Regions from separate parts of the Pseudomonas sp. AC112 genome, predicted to be linked through region 3. Evidence: riboswitches for the same ligand, from Rfam matches in the RefSeq annotation. Region 3 holds a riboswitch; each other region holds the start of a gene.

The links. Region 3 has a riboswitch for cobalamin ahead of cobW (cobalamin biosynthesis protein CobW). Riboswitches for the same ligand answer to the same signal wherever they lie in the genome.
Positions count from the first base shown of each region.
Region 1: it holds a riboswitch for cobalamin, as region 3 does, so the genes downstream of both, cobO (cob(I)yrinic acid a,c-diamide adenosyltransferase) here and cobW (cobalamin biosynthesis protein CobW) in region 3, are expected to answer to the same signal.
Region 2: it holds a riboswitch for cobalamin, as region 3 does, so the genes downstream of both, AC0IYN_RS20580 (ABC transporter substrate-binding protein) here and cobW (cobalamin biosynthesis protein CobW) in region 3, are expected to answer to the same signal.

Region 1 covers NZ_CEEDCM010000001.1:4,082,052-4,087,297, reverse strand. The annotation lists gene cbiB (adenosylcobinamide-phosphate synthase CbiB) at 1-200, opposite strand, end outside; gene bluB (5,6-dimethylbenzimidazole synthase) at 197-847, opposite strand; gene AC0IYN_RS18900 (cobyrinate a,c-diamide synthase) at 844-2,175, opposite strand; gene cobO (cob(I)yrinic acid a,c-diamide adenosyltransferase) at 2,172-2,783, opposite strand; cobalamin riboswitch at 2,862-3,114, opposite strand; gene AC0IYN_RS18890 (PQQ-dependent sugar dehydrogenase) at 3,214-4,527, shown strand; gene AC0IYN_RS18885 (C40 family peptidase) at 4,606-5,145, opposite strand.
Region 2 covers NZ_CEEDCM010000001.1:4,420,802-4,426,047, forward strand. The annotation lists gene AC0IYN_RS20575 (FecCD family ABC transporter permease) at 1-771, opposite strand, end outside; gene AC0IYN_RS20580 (ABC transporter substrate-binding protein) at 768-1,778, opposite strand; cobalamin riboswitch at 1,895-2,089, opposite strand; gene AC0IYN_RS20585 (hypothetical protein) at 2,159-2,296, shown strand; gene AC0IYN_RS20590 (DNA/RNA non-specific endonuclease) at 2,991-3,917, opposite strand; gene AC0IYN_RS20595 (M4 family metallopeptidase) at 4,046-5,110, shown strand; gene AC0IYN_RS20600 (protealysin inhibitor emfourin) at 5,125-5,246, shown strand, end outside.
Region 3 covers NZ_CEEDCM010000001.1:5,988,641-5,993,886, forward strand. The annotation lists gene cobN (cobaltochelatase subunit CobN) at 1-3,113, opposite strand, end outside; gene cobW (cobalamin biosynthesis protein CobW) at 3,117-4,178, opposite strand; cobalamin riboswitch at 4,272-4,471, opposite strand; cobalamin riboswitch at 4,549-4,755, shown strand; gene AC0IYN_RS27785 (CbtB domain-containing protein) at 4,853-5,041, shown strand; gene AC0IYN_RS27790 (CbtA family protein) at 5,053-5,246, shown strand, end outside.

The DNA of each region.
Region 1 (5,246 bases), 1.9 Mb from region 3:
GTCGCCGCCAGGGTCAGCGGCACCACGGCGATAACCCACGCGGTCACACCATGGCTGCGCCAGCCGCGACCACCGCTGTTGAAACGTTGCTCGATGCGCCCGGCAAAATTGCCGAACGCCACCAGCGGATGCCAGCGCCTGGGCTCGCCCAGCAGCGCATCCAGCGCCACGGCAGCGACACACAGCAAGGCCACACTCATTGACTCACTCCCCACACATTCTCATACAACATGTCACTTAATGGCCGAGGCTCGGTCCAGCCTTCGAGCTGCAACATCGGTGCCGGATAGAACTCGTCCACCGGCCCCAGGCACAGTACGGCCAGGGGTTTGGCACCCGGCGGCAAACCCAGCAGGTCGGCCAGCGCCTGCGGCTCGAACAGCGAGACCCAACCCATGCCCAGGCCTTCAACGCGGGCTGCCAGCCACAGATTCTGGATCGCGCAGGACAGCGATGCCATGTCCATTTCCGGCAACGTGCGCCGGCCGAAAATGTGCCGCTCGCGGTCATCCATCAACGCCGCCACCAGCACTTCGGCGCAGTCGTGGATGCCTTCAACCTTGAGCTTCATGAACTCATCGGAGCGCTCGCCCAGGGCTTCGGCAGTGCGTACGCGCTCGACTTCCACCAGTTGTTGAATCTGGCCGCGCAAGGCACGGTCGCTGATACGGATAAAACGCCACGGTTGCATCAAGCCAACACTCGGCGCCTGGTGCGCGGCCTGGAGCAGACGGTGCAGCAGTTCGGGGGCGACAGTGCCGCCGCTGAAGTGGCGCATGTCGCGGCGTTCGGCGATGGCGCGGTAGACAGCTTGGCGGTCGGCCTCGGGGAAGGCGTTGTCGGTCATGGCCTCATCGCCGGCAAGCCGGCTCCTACAAGATCGGGCGCGAACAATGCGGCCACCGCCTGGGGATTCGATGGGAAATAGAAATGTACGTAGGATGCCGTCATCCGACCCTGGCGATAAACCGCCTCGGCACCGCGCCCGCCATTGGGGCTAAGGCCACGCGCAATCGGTTGCCACTCGGTGGTGGTCAGGGAGTGATGATAGGTGTGGCCGCGCAGCGTACCTTCCGGCAATTCGACGCTTTGCAGGGCGAGGGCCGCGAGTTTCTTTTGCATCACGGCATCGCCCTGCAACAAGCCAACCAGTTCGGCGCGGGTGCCGTCGACATCGGTCAGCGAGTCGAGCAGGTAGAGCATGCCACCGCACTCGGCGAGCAAGGGTTTGCCGGCCGCGTGGTGGGCACGGATAGCGTCGAGCATCGGGGTGTTTTCCGACAGCGCCTGGTGGTGCAATTCCGGGTAGCCACCAGGCAGATAAAGACTGTCGGCGTCAGGCAATTCGCGGTCATGGATCGGCGAGAAGAAGCTCAATTCGGCGCCCATTGCCCGCAGCAGGTCGAGGCTGGCGCCGTAGGTAAAGGCGAAGGCTTCGTCACGCGCCACGGCGATGCGCACGCCCTTGAGCAATGGCTCGGCGTCGATCACTTGCGGCGCGGCAAAGGTCACCGGTGGCGGCAACGCTACTTCGCAACTGCTGCCCAACGCTTGGGCAGCCGCGTCCAGGCGCGCATCGAGGTCATTCAGTTCACTGGCCTGCACCAGGCCGAGGTGGCGGCTGGGTAATTCGATACCGGTCTCGCGGGACAAGGCGCCGTACCAGCGCAGGCCTTCGGTGAGGCTGCCTTCCAGCAATTGCGCATGGCGCAGGGTGCCGACGCGATTAGCCAGTACGCCAGCGAATGGCAAATCCGGCTGATAACGCGCCAAGCCCAACGCCAAGGCGCCGAACGTCTGCGCCATGGCCGTGCCGTCGATCACGCCCAGCACCGGCACGCCGAAGTGTCGGGCCAGGTCGGCGCTGGACGGTGTACCGTCGAACAGGCCCATCACGCCTTCGATCAGGATCAGGTCCGCCTCCCCCGCCGCTTCCCACAGCAGGCGGCGACTTTCCTGTTCGCCGACCATCCACATGTCCAATTGGTAAACCGGCGCACCGCTGGCACGCTCGTGGATCATCGGGTCGAGGAAGTCCGGGCCGCATTTGAACACGCGCACCTTGCGCCCCAGGTTGCGGTGCAGCCGCGCCAGTGCGGCGGTGACGGTGGTTTTGCCCTGGCCGGATGCCGGTGCGGCAATCAGGACAGCCGGGCAATGACGGGGCTGATTCAAAGTTCGACGCCCTTCTGTGCCTTGATGCCAGCCTGGAAGGCGTGCTTGAGCATGCCCATTTCGGTGACGGTGTCGCCCAGTTCGATCAATTCAGGCTTGGCACCCCGACCGGTGACCACCACATGTTGCATCGGCGGGCGGGCTTGCAGGTCGCTGAGAACCTGGTCCAAATCGAGGTAGCCGTGCTTGAGGGCGATGTTCAGCTCGTCGAGCACCACCAGGCCGATGGCCGGGTCTTGCAGCAATTCACGGGAAACCGCCCAGGCGGCTTCGGCAGCGGCGATATCGCGCTGGCGGTCCTGGGTCTCCCAAGTGAAACCTTCGCCCATCACATGGAAGCGCACTTGCTCGGGGAAGCGGCGGAAGAACAACTCTTCGCCAGTGCTGTTGCGCCCCTTGATGAACTGCACCACGCCGCACTGCATGCCGTGGCCCATGGCCCGGGCCAGCATGCCGAACGCGGAGCTGCTCTTGCCTTTGCCGTTGCCGGTCAATACCAGCAGCAAGCCACATTCGTTGGGGGAGTTGGCGATGCGCTCGTCGATCACGGCTTTTTTGCGCAGCATGCGCGCCAGGTGGCGTTCGTCGCGGTCGGGGGAATCGGTCATGGCAGCTCTCCGTTGGGGCTGGACAAAAACGGCGGGCAGGAAAAAAGAAAAAAGACAGCCAAGCATCGCCCACCGTGATGCTGTTGGATGTTTCAGGCCGGTCTCCGGGCTCATGAGTGACGCTTGCTCTTGTCGAGCAGGCAGGCCGACGGCGCGCCTTCCCATATCGCTCGCGATACAGTGGCAAAAGGCGCCGTCTTGACTCATTTACCGTTGCGGGGGCAGCGCCGGAATCGCGGCAGCACTGTGTACAAGCGCGCTCACTCACCGGCTTCCCTGTTTCACTCCATCGACCCATGGGTCACAGAGCACCTGGAACAAGCGGCGAAGGTTAGTGGGTTGGGGGTGGAGCGTCAATTAAAGCTGGCCTTGCACTTGAACCATCGCACTGCTGCCCTCCTCTACCCTTACAGGTATCAAGGAGAACACCATGCACAAAACCAGACTCGCCCTACTCATCATGGTCGCCGGCACCCTCGCCGCCTGTGGTGAAAGCTCCACCCTCCAGGTCTCCGACGGCACCGGCCCCTCGCCCAAGCTGCCGGAACCGAACAAGACGCTGATCCCCACCGTGAATATCGCGCCGGCCATCGGCTGGCCCAAAGGCGCGAAGCCCACCGCCGCCGCTGGCACCCAGGTGGCGGCCTTTGCCGACGGCCTGGACCACCCGCGCTGGCTGTATGTGCTGCCCAACGGTGACGTGCTGGTGGCGGAAACCAACGCGCCACCCAAGCCGGATGACGCCAAAGGCATTCGTGGCTGGGTGATGGAAAAAGTCATGGGCCGCGCCGGTGCCGGCGTGCCAAGCCCGAATCGCATCACGCTGCTGCGTGACGCCGACCACGATGGCGTCGCGGAAACCCGCACGGTGTTCCTCGAAAATCTCAATTCGCCGTTTGGCATGGCACTGGTCGGCAACGACCTGTACGTGGCCGACTCGGACAAGTTGCTGCGCTTTCCCTATCAACCGGGTGAAACCGCGATCAAGCAAGCCGGCACCAAGGTCGTCGACCTGCCGGGCGGCAGCATCAACCACCACTGGACCAAGAACGTGGTGGCCAGTAAGGACGGCAGCAAGCTGTACGTGAGCGTCGGCTCCAACAGCAATGTGGGGGAAAACGGCCTTGAAGCGGAACAGGGTCGGGCTGCGATCTGGGAAGTGGACCGCGCCAGCGGCGAGCACCGCCTCTTCGCCTCCGGCCTGCGCAACCCCAACGGCATGGCCTGGGAACCCCAGAGCGGCAAGCTGTGGACGGCGGTGAATGAGCGCGACGAGATCGGCAGCGACCTGGTGCCGGACTACATTACCTCGGTCAAGGATGGCGCCTTCTATGGCTGGCCATTCAGCTACTACGGCCAGCATGTCGATGTGCGCGTATCACCGCAGAATCCGGATCTGGTGGCCAAGGCAATTGCACCCGACTACGCAGTAGGCCCGCACACGGCGTCCTTGGGGCTGACGTTTGCCGAGGGCAGCAAACTCCCGGCGCAGTTCAGCAACGGCGCATTTATCGGCCAGCATGGTTCGTGGAATCGCAAGCCGCACAGTGGCTACAAGGTGATCTTTGTGCCGTTCGAGGGCGGGCAACCCAAAGGACAGCCGGTGGACGTGCTGACGGGGTTCCTCGACAAGGATGAGAAAGCTATGGGCCGGCCGGTGGGCGTGGTAATTGATCAGCAGGGGGATTTGCTGGTGGCCGATGATGTGGGGAACAAGGTGTGGCGCGTGTCGGCCGCTAAATAAACGGTAGGAGCCGGCCTGCCGGCGATGGCGGCTTCAAGGGCCTCATCGCCGGCATGCCGGCTACTACACGGCGGCGTGTCAGGGGTTGCGCGCCAGGTTTCCTGGCAGCACGCGCTTGGCGCTCAGGTAGGCATTCTGCCAATACGCCTTGGACAAGGTATCCAACTTGACCGTACCGCCGGTTTGCGGTGCGTGCACGAAGCGGCCCTCGCCCACGTAGATCCCGGCGTGGCTGACCTGGGAACCACCACCGGTGGCGAAGAACAGCAGGTCGCCGGTCTGCAGGTTTTGCTCGCTGACATCCTGCGCGCGCATCACGATCAGTTCGCGGGTGGTGCGCGGCAGGGAGATCCCCGCCGCATCGCGGAAGACAAAACCGATCAGGCCGCTGCAATCAAAGCCGGAGTCCGGCGTGTTGCCGCCCCAACGGTAAGGCGTGCCGACCAGGCCCAGCGCGCGGAAGAGCACATCTTCGGCCGCAGGCGAAAAATTCTGGGTGGAATAATTGAACACCGGCTTGGGTTTCACCGCTACAGGAGCGGGAGGCGGTGGACGACTTGCGCAGGCGCTGAGCAGCGCGGCGCAAACAATGAGAATAAGGCGGGCCGAGGTCGACATGTGCAGAACAATCCTGGTCTGGATGCGGCTTTCGCTGCCGAACGCTGAAAACCAGAACGCGCAAGCAAAGCTCGCGCGAACGGATTACAACAATATCCAGG
Region 2 (5,246 bases), 1.6 Mb from region 3:
GCCGACAATCGACACCATCACCGCCGTCACCAGGGCCGCGCAGCCCACCAGCACAAATTGCACGCGGCGCACCGGGATACCAAGTGACGCCGCCGAGTCGCTGCCGAAGGTAAACGCATCCAGCGCCCGTCGGTGCCACAGGCACACGGCCAACCCAGCGACCGCTACCGGCACCGCCAGCCACACCGAGGGCCAGCGCACGCCGCTGAGGTTGCCCAGCAGCCAGAACATGATGCCGCGCGCCTGTTCGGAACTGGCCGACTTGGTGATCAGAAACGCGGTGAGTGCATTGAACAGCTGCGAGCCGGCAATGCCGGCGAGGATGATCTGGCCGGTGCCGCTGGCCGAACCACTGGCACGCGCCAATAGGATCACCAGCGCAAATGCCGCCATCGCGCCGACGAATGCGCCGGCCGACAACGAAATCAAGCCACCGCCCACGCCCATCAACGCCACCAACACCGCGCCAGTCGAAGCGCCAGCGCTGATGCCCAGCAGGTACGGATCGGCCAGCGGGTTGCGCAACAGCGATTGCAGGATCACCCCGCAGGTGGCCAGCCCCGCACCGCACGCGGCAGCGACCAGGGCGCGGGTGAGGCGGTAGTTCCACACCACGCCTTCGTCGATGGGGTCGAGCACGTAGCCGGCCGCCCACAGTTTGTTGGCGAGTACCTGGAGCACCACGTGCGGCGAGATGGCGGTTTCACCGATGGCCACGCCGGCAAGTACGGCGGCCAGGAGCAGGGCCAGGGCGAGCAGGGTGCGCATCATTTAGGCAGGTCGTAGCCGTCGATGGCCGTGGCCAGTTGTTCAAGACCGTCGAACATGCGGATACTGGCCTGCAACGCCAGGGCGTCGAGGATGATGATACGGTTGTTTTTCACCGCGTCCATGTTGCGGGTCACCGGGTCGCTGCGCAAAAACGCCAGTTTCTTTTCATGGTCGTCGGCGGGGTAGCGGCGGCGGTCCATGCGCGCGATCACCAGGAAGGTCGGGTTAGCCTTGGCAATGGTTTCCCAGCCGACGGCGGGCCACTCTTCATCGGACTGCACCACGTTGGACAGGCCGAGGGTTTGCAGCATGAATTCGGGAATGCCTTTATGGCCGGCCACGTACGGGTCGCTGGCCATCTCCGAACTGGAGAACCATACCAGCGCGCTGGCCTGCTTGAGGCCTTTGCCTTGCACCGTGGCGACGGACTTGGCCAGGCGTGCCTTGAGCTCATCGTTCAACTGCTGGCCGCGATCCTGAACGTCGAAAATCTGCGCCAGTTGGCTGATGCTCTTATAGATAGTTTCGATACGGAACGGCTCCAGCCGTGTGCCGTCGGCGCCCACCAGGTTGTCCTTGCCTTCACAGTCGGAGGGCAGCAAGTAGGTGGGGATCTTCAGTTCATGGAATTGCTCGCGGGTGCCGACCACGCCTTGCGGCCCGACCACCCATTCCAGCTCGGCGGCCACCAGTTGCGGGCGCTTGGCGATCACGGCTTCGAAGCTCGGCTCGTTGTTGGCCAGGCGCTCGATGCGGTCATTCTGCGTTTTGTATTGCGGCAACACACTGTTGAACCACAGCGAGGTGCCGACCACTTTGTCGCCCACGCCCAAGGCATACAGCATCTCGGTGGCGGCCTGGCCGATGGTCACGCTACGGGCGGGGGCTTGCTGGAAGGTGAGGCTGCTGCCGCAGTTTTCCACGATCAATGGGTAGTGGGTGGGCGCGGCGTGGGCCAGGGCACAGTAGCCAATGCCGGTGAGCAGGGCGGTAACGCGTGGCAGCATGAGGCGATCTCCGAGTGAACCGTACGTGGAACTGGGGAGGTACGGTTCGGAAACACACCCTCGAGCGCTGTGGTAGAGACAGGCAAGAATGTCCTTCCCGGACACCCCGCCGGTTAGTGATTGAGCTTGAGCCGGCAGGTCTCCTGACTGATGCGTCGTCGCCACGCTCCGGCCTTCCCGGACAAGGTCCAGTGGCATCGAGGAGCAGGCTCAGCACCTACAGTTGCGGGGGCAGTTCCGATTGGCGCGCAGGTACCGCGCTTCGGATTCCCTATTAGTCCCGTTTGGGAACCGGCGCGGTATGGTAGTCGATCGCGAGGTTGAACGGGAGGCCGTGAACTCAACGGTAGCTCTGGGCTGGCACGCCGGTCGACGTTGCGGTGATCGGCAAAGCCGTCGAAGGGCAGGATTTGAAGGGTCTGCAGATTTACTACTCGGGCACCGATGCGCAGAAGGACAAAGTGCGTGCGGCGGTTGAGAAGTCGCAGGCGCAGTTTCATTACATCAATGCGCAATGAGGGGCGGCCAACGGGCGCAGGTATCTACACCTCGCTGGGTACGGCGCTGGCGACTTGACGGCCGGGCGCAATCTTACTGTTAACCTCCGCGATCCAGAATGTGGGAGCTGACTTGCCTGCGAAGGCGGCCTCACAGACGACCGCTATCTGACTGTAACCCCCCCCGGCGATCCAAATGTAGGAGCTGGCTTGCCAGCGGTGGCGGCCTGACAGCCGACCACAATCTAACTGTCGCCCCGCGATCCAAATGTAGGAGCTGGCTTGCCAGCGATGGTGGCCTGACAGCCGACCTAGATGTTGGATCTTACCGGGTACATATCCGTTATTTAGGTAAGGGCTGCTATGGGTTCCGCCCTTACGGCGGGTCACTTTGGAAAAGAGCCCCAAAGTAACCAAAGGGCTCTTGCCCCAACACTCGGCACCTCGCTCACGCTCGGTGTGCCCGTAATCCGCCAGGTATTTGGGGGGCCGCCGCCACGCGCCATCCATGGCGCGGGGCGGCTAAACCGGCATCCCTGCCGGTTTACCCCCCAAATCCCTGTCGAATTCCGGCCAGCGTGTTTGACGGGGCGCCTGAGATCAAAAGCAGGATCAAGATCAAGATCAAGATCAAGATCAAGATCAAGATCACGAGCGGCTCGCTTCGCATCGTGGTTGGTTTGGGTGTGACGCCGTTCAACAGGTGAAGCCTCGGTCAGAGACGAATGTCCTCTGGACCTTGTATCAGCGCTTCAATGCGCGTGCCGGTGGCGCGTTCTTCGTTGCTGAAACCGTCGTAGTCGGCCAGGTTGGCGAAGCGGATGCCGGTCAGGCGTTCTATCTGGATCACGCTGCGCTGGTAGGTCCTGAGTTGGCCGAACACCAGGTCGAGTTGGCCCAGTTCGCGGCTCTGGTCGATCATGTAGGCACTGGCCGAAGGCTTGCCGTCATCGCTGAGGTAGGCGACGACTTTCCAGAATGCCTTGGGGATCTGCACGCCGCGGTACACACGGTCGTCGTCGGCGAATACCGGGCCGCTGAACACGGTGGCCCGGGCTTTCCAGCGTTGGGTGTTGTCGAGGATGTAGTCTTCAAGCTCCAGCCAGGTCTTCTGGTTGAACCCGCTCATCTGCGGTGAACAGTTGGTGAAATGAAAGGTGTCGAGGTTGGCGGTTTGCGCCGTGTCGCCCCAGTTGGGGTCTTGGCGGCGGACCAGGTGGCCGCGGTCCAGGCCATTGCTGGCATAGAGCGCTTCGCCCACCTGTGCGTCCGTGGGCAGGCGGCCGTCGTAGGCCCAGGTGTCGTTGCTGCGGACGATGTCTACGTGCTGGCCGCCGTCGATGTTGACGCCCACGTACAGTGCGAGGCGCTTCGCGCGTGACATCGTGATTGAGAAGTGCGTGTAGTCCAGGCGCTTCTGTGTATCACCCGCCAAGGCCTCCTCGACCGTGGGCCAGGACACCGCGAAGCTGCCGAGAAAGTCGTCAGCGTAACCGCGCCGGTCCTTCAAGTCTTTGGCCGGTGTGACGCGGGGTGTCGCCGCTCGCGCCGCCAGCAAGGTGGGGCTCGGTGCGATCAATGGGCGCAGGTCGGCGAGCCGGGGGCGGTACGAAAGGTCGATTTTGGTTTTACGTGCGGGCATCGGTAAGTCCTCCTTGGATAAACACGACTGCAACATACGTTAATGACAATTGATGATGCGCGTTAGCCCCCTGGGTCTATCCTGAATCGACTACTCGGACGTTGTCACATGCCAAATGGAGCCAGCCAATGTGTGTTCGTCAGCAGCATCGCAATCCGATTTTTTGCCTCATCCCGCCCTATATGCTCGACCAGATCGCACGCAACGGCGACAAGGCGCAACGGGAGGTCGCGCTGCGCACCCGCGCCAAGGACAGCACGTTCCGCTCGTTGCGCATGGTCGCCGTACCGGCCCAAGGCCCGGCGCGCATGGCCCTGGCCATGGGCGCCGGCAAGCGTCGCTCGATCTACAGCGCCGCAGGCACCGATAGCCTGCCCGGCACGCTGATACGTGGCGAAGGGCAGCCTGCCAGCGGTGATGCGGCGGTGGACGAGGCCTATGATGGCTTGGGCGCCACCTTCGATTTTTTCGACGAGGTCTTCGACCGCAACTCCATCGACGATGCCGGCATGGCATTGGACGCCACCGTGCATTTTGGCCAGAACTACAACAACGCGTTCTGGAACTCGACCCAGATGGTATTCGGGGATGGAGACGCGCAGTTGTTCAACCGCTTCACGGTGGCCCTCGACGTGATTGGCCATGAGTTGGCCCATGGCGTCACCGAAGACGAGGCCAAGCTGATGTATTTCAACCAGTCCGGGGCGTTGAACGAGTCGCTGTCGGACGTGTTCGGTTCACTGATCAAGCAATACGCGTTGAAGCAAAGCGCGGAAGACGCCGATTGGCTAATCGGCAAAGGGCTGTTCACCAAGAAGATCAAAGGCACCGCCCTGCGTTCGATGAAGGCCCCCGGCACCGCGTTTGACGACAAACTGCTGGGCAAGGACCCACAGCCCGGGCACATGGATGATTTTGTGCAAACCTACGAGGACAATGGCGGGGTGCACATCAATTCCGGGATTCCCAACCATGCGTTCTACCAGGTGGCAACAGCGCTGGGCGGGTTTGCCTGGGAGCGCGCCGGGCGCATCTGGTATGACGCGCTGCGCGATGCGCGGCTGCGGCCCAACTCCGGGTTCCTGCGCTTTGCGCGTATCACTTACGATGTTGCGGGCCGACTCTACGGCGCGAACAAGGATGAACAGAAGGCGGTCAAGGACGGTTGGAAGGCGGTCGGCATTGCTGTCTGACGCGAGGAACAACCATGCAAATTTCAATCAAGGAAAATGGCGGGCCTGGGTTCTTTCCGGGCCTGGCCAAGCCACAGACGGTGGAACTGGACGCGCTGCCGGAGCAGGACCAGCAGGAGTTGCGGCGGCTTGTCGA
Region 3 (5,246 bases):
TCGATCGCACCTTGCACGCCGGCGCCATAGGCACCGGGCTTGGCACCAAAGATGCGCCATCCGGCCTGTTTCGCAGCGGCCTCGTCGTCCAGGCCGGATTTGAGCAACGCCTCGCGCTCACTGCGCACCTTGGCCGCCAGCGGGTTCATGTCGTCCGGCTCGTCGAGCGCGGCCACCGCTTGCACGGCGGCATCGAACAGGCGGATCAGGTTGGCGAAGGCATCCCGGAAAAAGCCCGACACCCGCAGCGTCACGTCTACGCGCGGCCGGTCGAGCAGGCTGATCGGCAGGATCTCAAAGTCATCCACCCGCTGGCTGCCCGTGGCCCACACCGGGCGCACGCCCATCAGCGCCATGGCCTGGGCGATATCATCCCCGCCGGTTCGCATGGTAGCCGTGCCCCATACCGACAGGCCAAGTTGGCGCAGGTGGTCGCCATGGTCTTGCAGGTGTCGCTCAAGAATCAGGTTGGCCGACTGGAAACCGATGCGCCACGCGGTGGTGGTGGGCAGGTTGCGCACGTCGACGCTGAAAAAGTTGCGCCCGGTCGGCAGCACATCCAAACGCCCGCGACTCGGCGCACCGCTAGGGCCAGCGGGCACGAAACGGCCGCTCAAGGCATCGAGCAGCCCACGCATTTCCGCCGGGCCACAGGCGTCCAGGCGTGGCGCCACGACGATACGCAGGCTTTCGATCACGGCCTTCACATCCTCCCAGCCGGGCTCTTCCAACTGCTCAAGCGGCCCTTCCAGCGCCTGCTCGATCAAGCGCGCGGCGTACAGCTCCAGGCGCTCGCGGGTATCGCCGGCGGTGCGCCACAGTTGCCCGTCGATCTTCTGCAGCACCAACGGGCGCCGTCCTGTCCACGGCTCGGCCAGGGCGCAATCGAGTGGGTCAAAGCCCAGGTCGAAGGCCTTGGCCAGCACCCGCAGCAAGCTCGACTGCGGGCCACGGCCATCGCCACGCGGGATGCGCAGCAATGCCAGCAAGGTATCGATACGCAAGCGGCCTGCGGGCGACTCACCAAAGATGTGCAAGCCGTCGCGAATCTGCGACTCCTTCAAGTCGCACAGGTAAGTGTCCAGGCGCGGCAGCCACACGGCGGCATCGGCGTCGCTTGCCAGCTCCAGTTCTTGGTCGATACGGGTTTCGCGCACCAGCTTGAGGATGTCTTTCTGCAATTCCAGGGCGCGGCGCGGATCCAGCAACTGGGCTTCGTAATACTCGTCCGCCAACAGCTCAAGGTCACGCAGCGGGCCATAGGTCTCGGCACGGGTCAGCGGCGGCATCAGGTGATCGATGATCACCGCCTGGGTACGACGCTTGGCCTGGGCGCCCTCGCCCGGGTCGTTGACGATAAAGGGATAGATATTCGGCAGCGGCCCCAACAGCGCGTCGGGCCAGCAGTTTTCCGACAGCCCCACGCCTTTGCCGGGCAGCCATTCGAGGTTGCCGTGCTTGCCCACATGGATCACGCCATGGGCGCCGTAGGTGTGGCGCAGCCAAAAGTAGAACGCCAGGTACGCGTGGGGCGGCACCAGGTCCGGGTCGTGGTACACCGCGCTGGCGTCCACCTGATAACCCCGGGCCGGCTGGATGCCGACAAAGGTCAGGCCCAGGCGCAGGCCAGCGATCATCATGCGGCCATCACGGAACATCGGATCGCTTTGTGGCGCGCCCCAGCGTTCCAGTACGGCCTGCCGATTGGCTTCGGGCAGGCGAGCGAACATCGCCGCGTAGTCGTCCAGGCCCAGGCTTTGATGGCACGGGCGCAGGTCGAGGCTGTCCAGGTCGTTGGTGACACCGCCGAGCAAGTCGTGGATCAGCGCCGTGCCACTGTCGGGCAAGGTCTCCGGCAGGGGATAGCCTTCAGCCTGCAGGGCACGCAAAATATTCAGCGCGGCCGCTGGGGTATCGAGGCCCACGCCATTGCCAATCCGACCGTCGCGGGTCGGGTAGTTGGCAAGAATCAGCGCGATGCGCTTGTGCGCATTCGGCACTCGCGCCAACTCGACCCAGCGTCGCGCCAGTTCCGCGACAAAATCCATGCGCTCGGGCGCTGCGCGGTAGCACACCACATCCGACTGGCTGCGCTCGCTGCGCCAGGCCAGGTCCTTGAAGCTGATTGGCCGGCTGATGATCCGTCCATCCAGCTCCGGCAGGGCGATGTGCATGGCCAAGTCACGCGGGCCGAGGCCTTGCTCGCTGGCTTCCCAGCCAGGTTGGTTGTCCTGGGCGCAAATGGCCTGGATCACCGGGATATTGCGGCGAAACGGCCGCAAGTGCGGCGCTTCGGGGCTGGACTGGGCGAAGCCGGTGGTGTTCAGGATCACCGCCGCGCCCACCTCATCCAGCCAGTCCTCGACCACCGCCAGGCAGCCGGGCTCTTTTAAGCTGGCCACCGCCATTGGCAACGGGTTAAGCCCCGCGGCCTGCAAGCGCTGGCAGAACACGTCGATAAAACCGGTGTTGGCCGCCTGCAAATGGGAGCGGTAGAACAGCACCGCCGCCACCGGCCACTCGGCATTCCAGTCGGCCTGCCAATCATTCAGGCGGGCATTGGCGTGCCTGGGGTGATAAATCGCCGTGCGCGGCAGGGTTTGCGGCGCTTCCCAGGTGTAGTCGCGGCCCAGGTAACCACTGGCCAGGCAGCGATAAAAGTCCAAGGCGTTGCCCATGCCGCCCTGGCGCAGGAAGTGCCAGAGGCGATCACGTTCTTCTGCGCCGACAGTACTCAGGCCGCTGAGCTCCGGGTCCGGGCGATCGTCCCCCGGCACCAGGATCAGCTGCACGCCACGCTCGGCCAGCTCCACCAGGCGCTCGATGCCGTAGCGCCAATAACCGATGCCACCATGCAGCGAAATCAGGATGACCTTGGCATGGCGCAGCACCTCATCGACATACAGGTCGACCGAGGCATGGTTCTGTACCTGCATCGGGTTGGCCAGGCGAAAGCTGGGGTAGTCGTCGGGCAACTGCTGGGCCGCTTCGGCCAGCAGCGCCAGGCTGGAATCACCGCTGCACAGGATCACCAGTTCAGCGGGGGTCTGGCCAAGGTCGGCAATATTGTCGTCCGAGACGAAACCACCGGGCTGGGTCCTGAGCAGGTGCATGGGTTAAACGCTGAGGGCGGCGCGCAGTTGCGCTTCAAGGCCGGCCGCATCGAGGTCCTGACCGATCAGCACCAGGCGCGTAATACGCGGCTCGTCAGCGCTCCAGGCACGGTCGAAGTGCTTGTCGAAACGCGTGCCCACGCCCTGGATCAGCAGACGCATCGGCTTGTTCGGGATTGCGGCGAAGCCTTTTACACGCAGGATGCCGTGTTGCACCACCAACTGGGTCAGGGCGTCGAGCAGCAGCGCTTCGTCGGCTTGCGGCAGGTCGATGGAGATGGAATCGAAGGCGTCGTGATCGTGATCGTCTTCACCTTCGTGATGATGATCGTGATGGCTGTGGCGACCGTCGATGTGCTCTTCGGAGCCGGCACCCAGGCCGATCAGCACGTCCAGCGGCAGGCGACCGCTGCTGGCTTCGATGATCTTCACCGCGGGTGGCAGTTCTTCGGCGACTTCCAGGCGCACGCGGGCCAGGTCTTCGGGGCTGATCAAGTCGCTCTTGTTGAGGATTACCAGGTCGGCGCTGGCCAGTTGGTCGGCGAACAGCTCGTGCAGGGGGGATTCGTGGTCCAGGTTCGGGTCGAGCTTGCGCTGGGCATCGACTTGGTCCGGGAACGCCGCGAAGGTGCCTGCGGCCACGGCCGGGCTGTCGACCACGGTGATCACCGCGTCAACGGTGCAGGCGCTGCGGATTTCCGGCCACTGGAAGGCTTGTACCAACGGCTTTGGCAGGGCCAGGCCGGAGGTTTCGATGAGGATATGGTCGAGGTCACCACGACGGGCGACCAATTCGCGCATCACCGGGAAGAATTCTTCCTGCACGGTGCAGCACAGGCAGCCGTTGGCCAGCTCATAGACGCGGCCGTTGGCTTCTTCTTCGGTGCAACCGATGGAGCACTGCTTGAGGATTTCACCGTCGATACCCAACTCGCCGAATTCATTGACGATCACCGCGATACGGCGGCCCTGGGCGTTGTCGAGCATGTGGCGCAGCAAGGTGGTCTTGCCCGAGCCGAGGAAGCCGGTAACGATGGTGACGGGAAGTTTGGCCAGTGTTTTCATCGGATGCCCTTGGGGGCGGGCATACGGGACGATAGGCCCTGCGACGGCACGCAGCAGCGGATTTCGTCACCGGATCACCCCGCCCGGTTGAAGTGGAAAATCGGTTGCGAGGCAGGTCTCCTGGCTTGGGGCTTGCGGGTCATGCGACCGGCGCTGGCTGCGCCTTCCCGCCGTAATGGCAGTGGCGTGGCAGTCAGATGAACCCTTTACAGTTGCGGGGGCAGCCGCGGCTTGGACCGCGTTCCCTTCTTAGCTTCAGCCTGGGCTGAAGAACCTCGAGGGTGCAAGGCTACGCAGTGCTTGGGGGATGGTCAATGATGGGGTGGCTGGGTACATATCCCAATTGACTCCCCCAATCCCTCCATGCTCTCCTACACACCTTGTTTCGGGTGCCCTTCACAGGGTGAAACGGGAAACCGGTGCGTCATAGCGTTATGACCAGTCCGGTGCTGCCCCCGCAACGGTAAGCGAGCGAAGTGTCACAGCCACTGTGCAGATGCATGGGAAGGCGACGCTTTAAGGACTCCCCAGGAGCCCCCTCGCAAGCCCGGAGACCGGCCCGAAAAAATCAGATAACAAACCCGCGGTGGGCGGGCGCTGTTCAGAACCCCGCGTGCCTGGCTCGCGGGGTTTTCATGCGCTCGTTTCACCCTGACACCCAGAAGGGACGCGCCATGTCGATCATCAGCAGCACCTCGCACACCGCCAGCAGCTCCGCCACCCTGAGCCAACGCCTGACCGCCGCCATCGGCGCGTCGATCCTCGGCGCGTGCCTGGTGTACTTCGCCGGTTTCTCGCACATCGAGGCCGTGCACAACGCCGCCCACGATACCCGCCACAGCGCCGCGTTCCCGTGCCACTGAGACCTGCCGACATGATCAAGCGTATCGCGCAAACCGCAGGTTTCACCGGTCTCCTGGCCGCCCTGCTGCTGACCCTGTTGCAAAGCTTCTGGGTCGCCCCGCTGATTCTGCAGGCGGAAACCTACGAAAACGCCCCGGCCGCCACCGAAGTGGCCCATGTGCACACCGAGGGTGCCTCCGCCCACACCCACGACGCCGAAGCCTG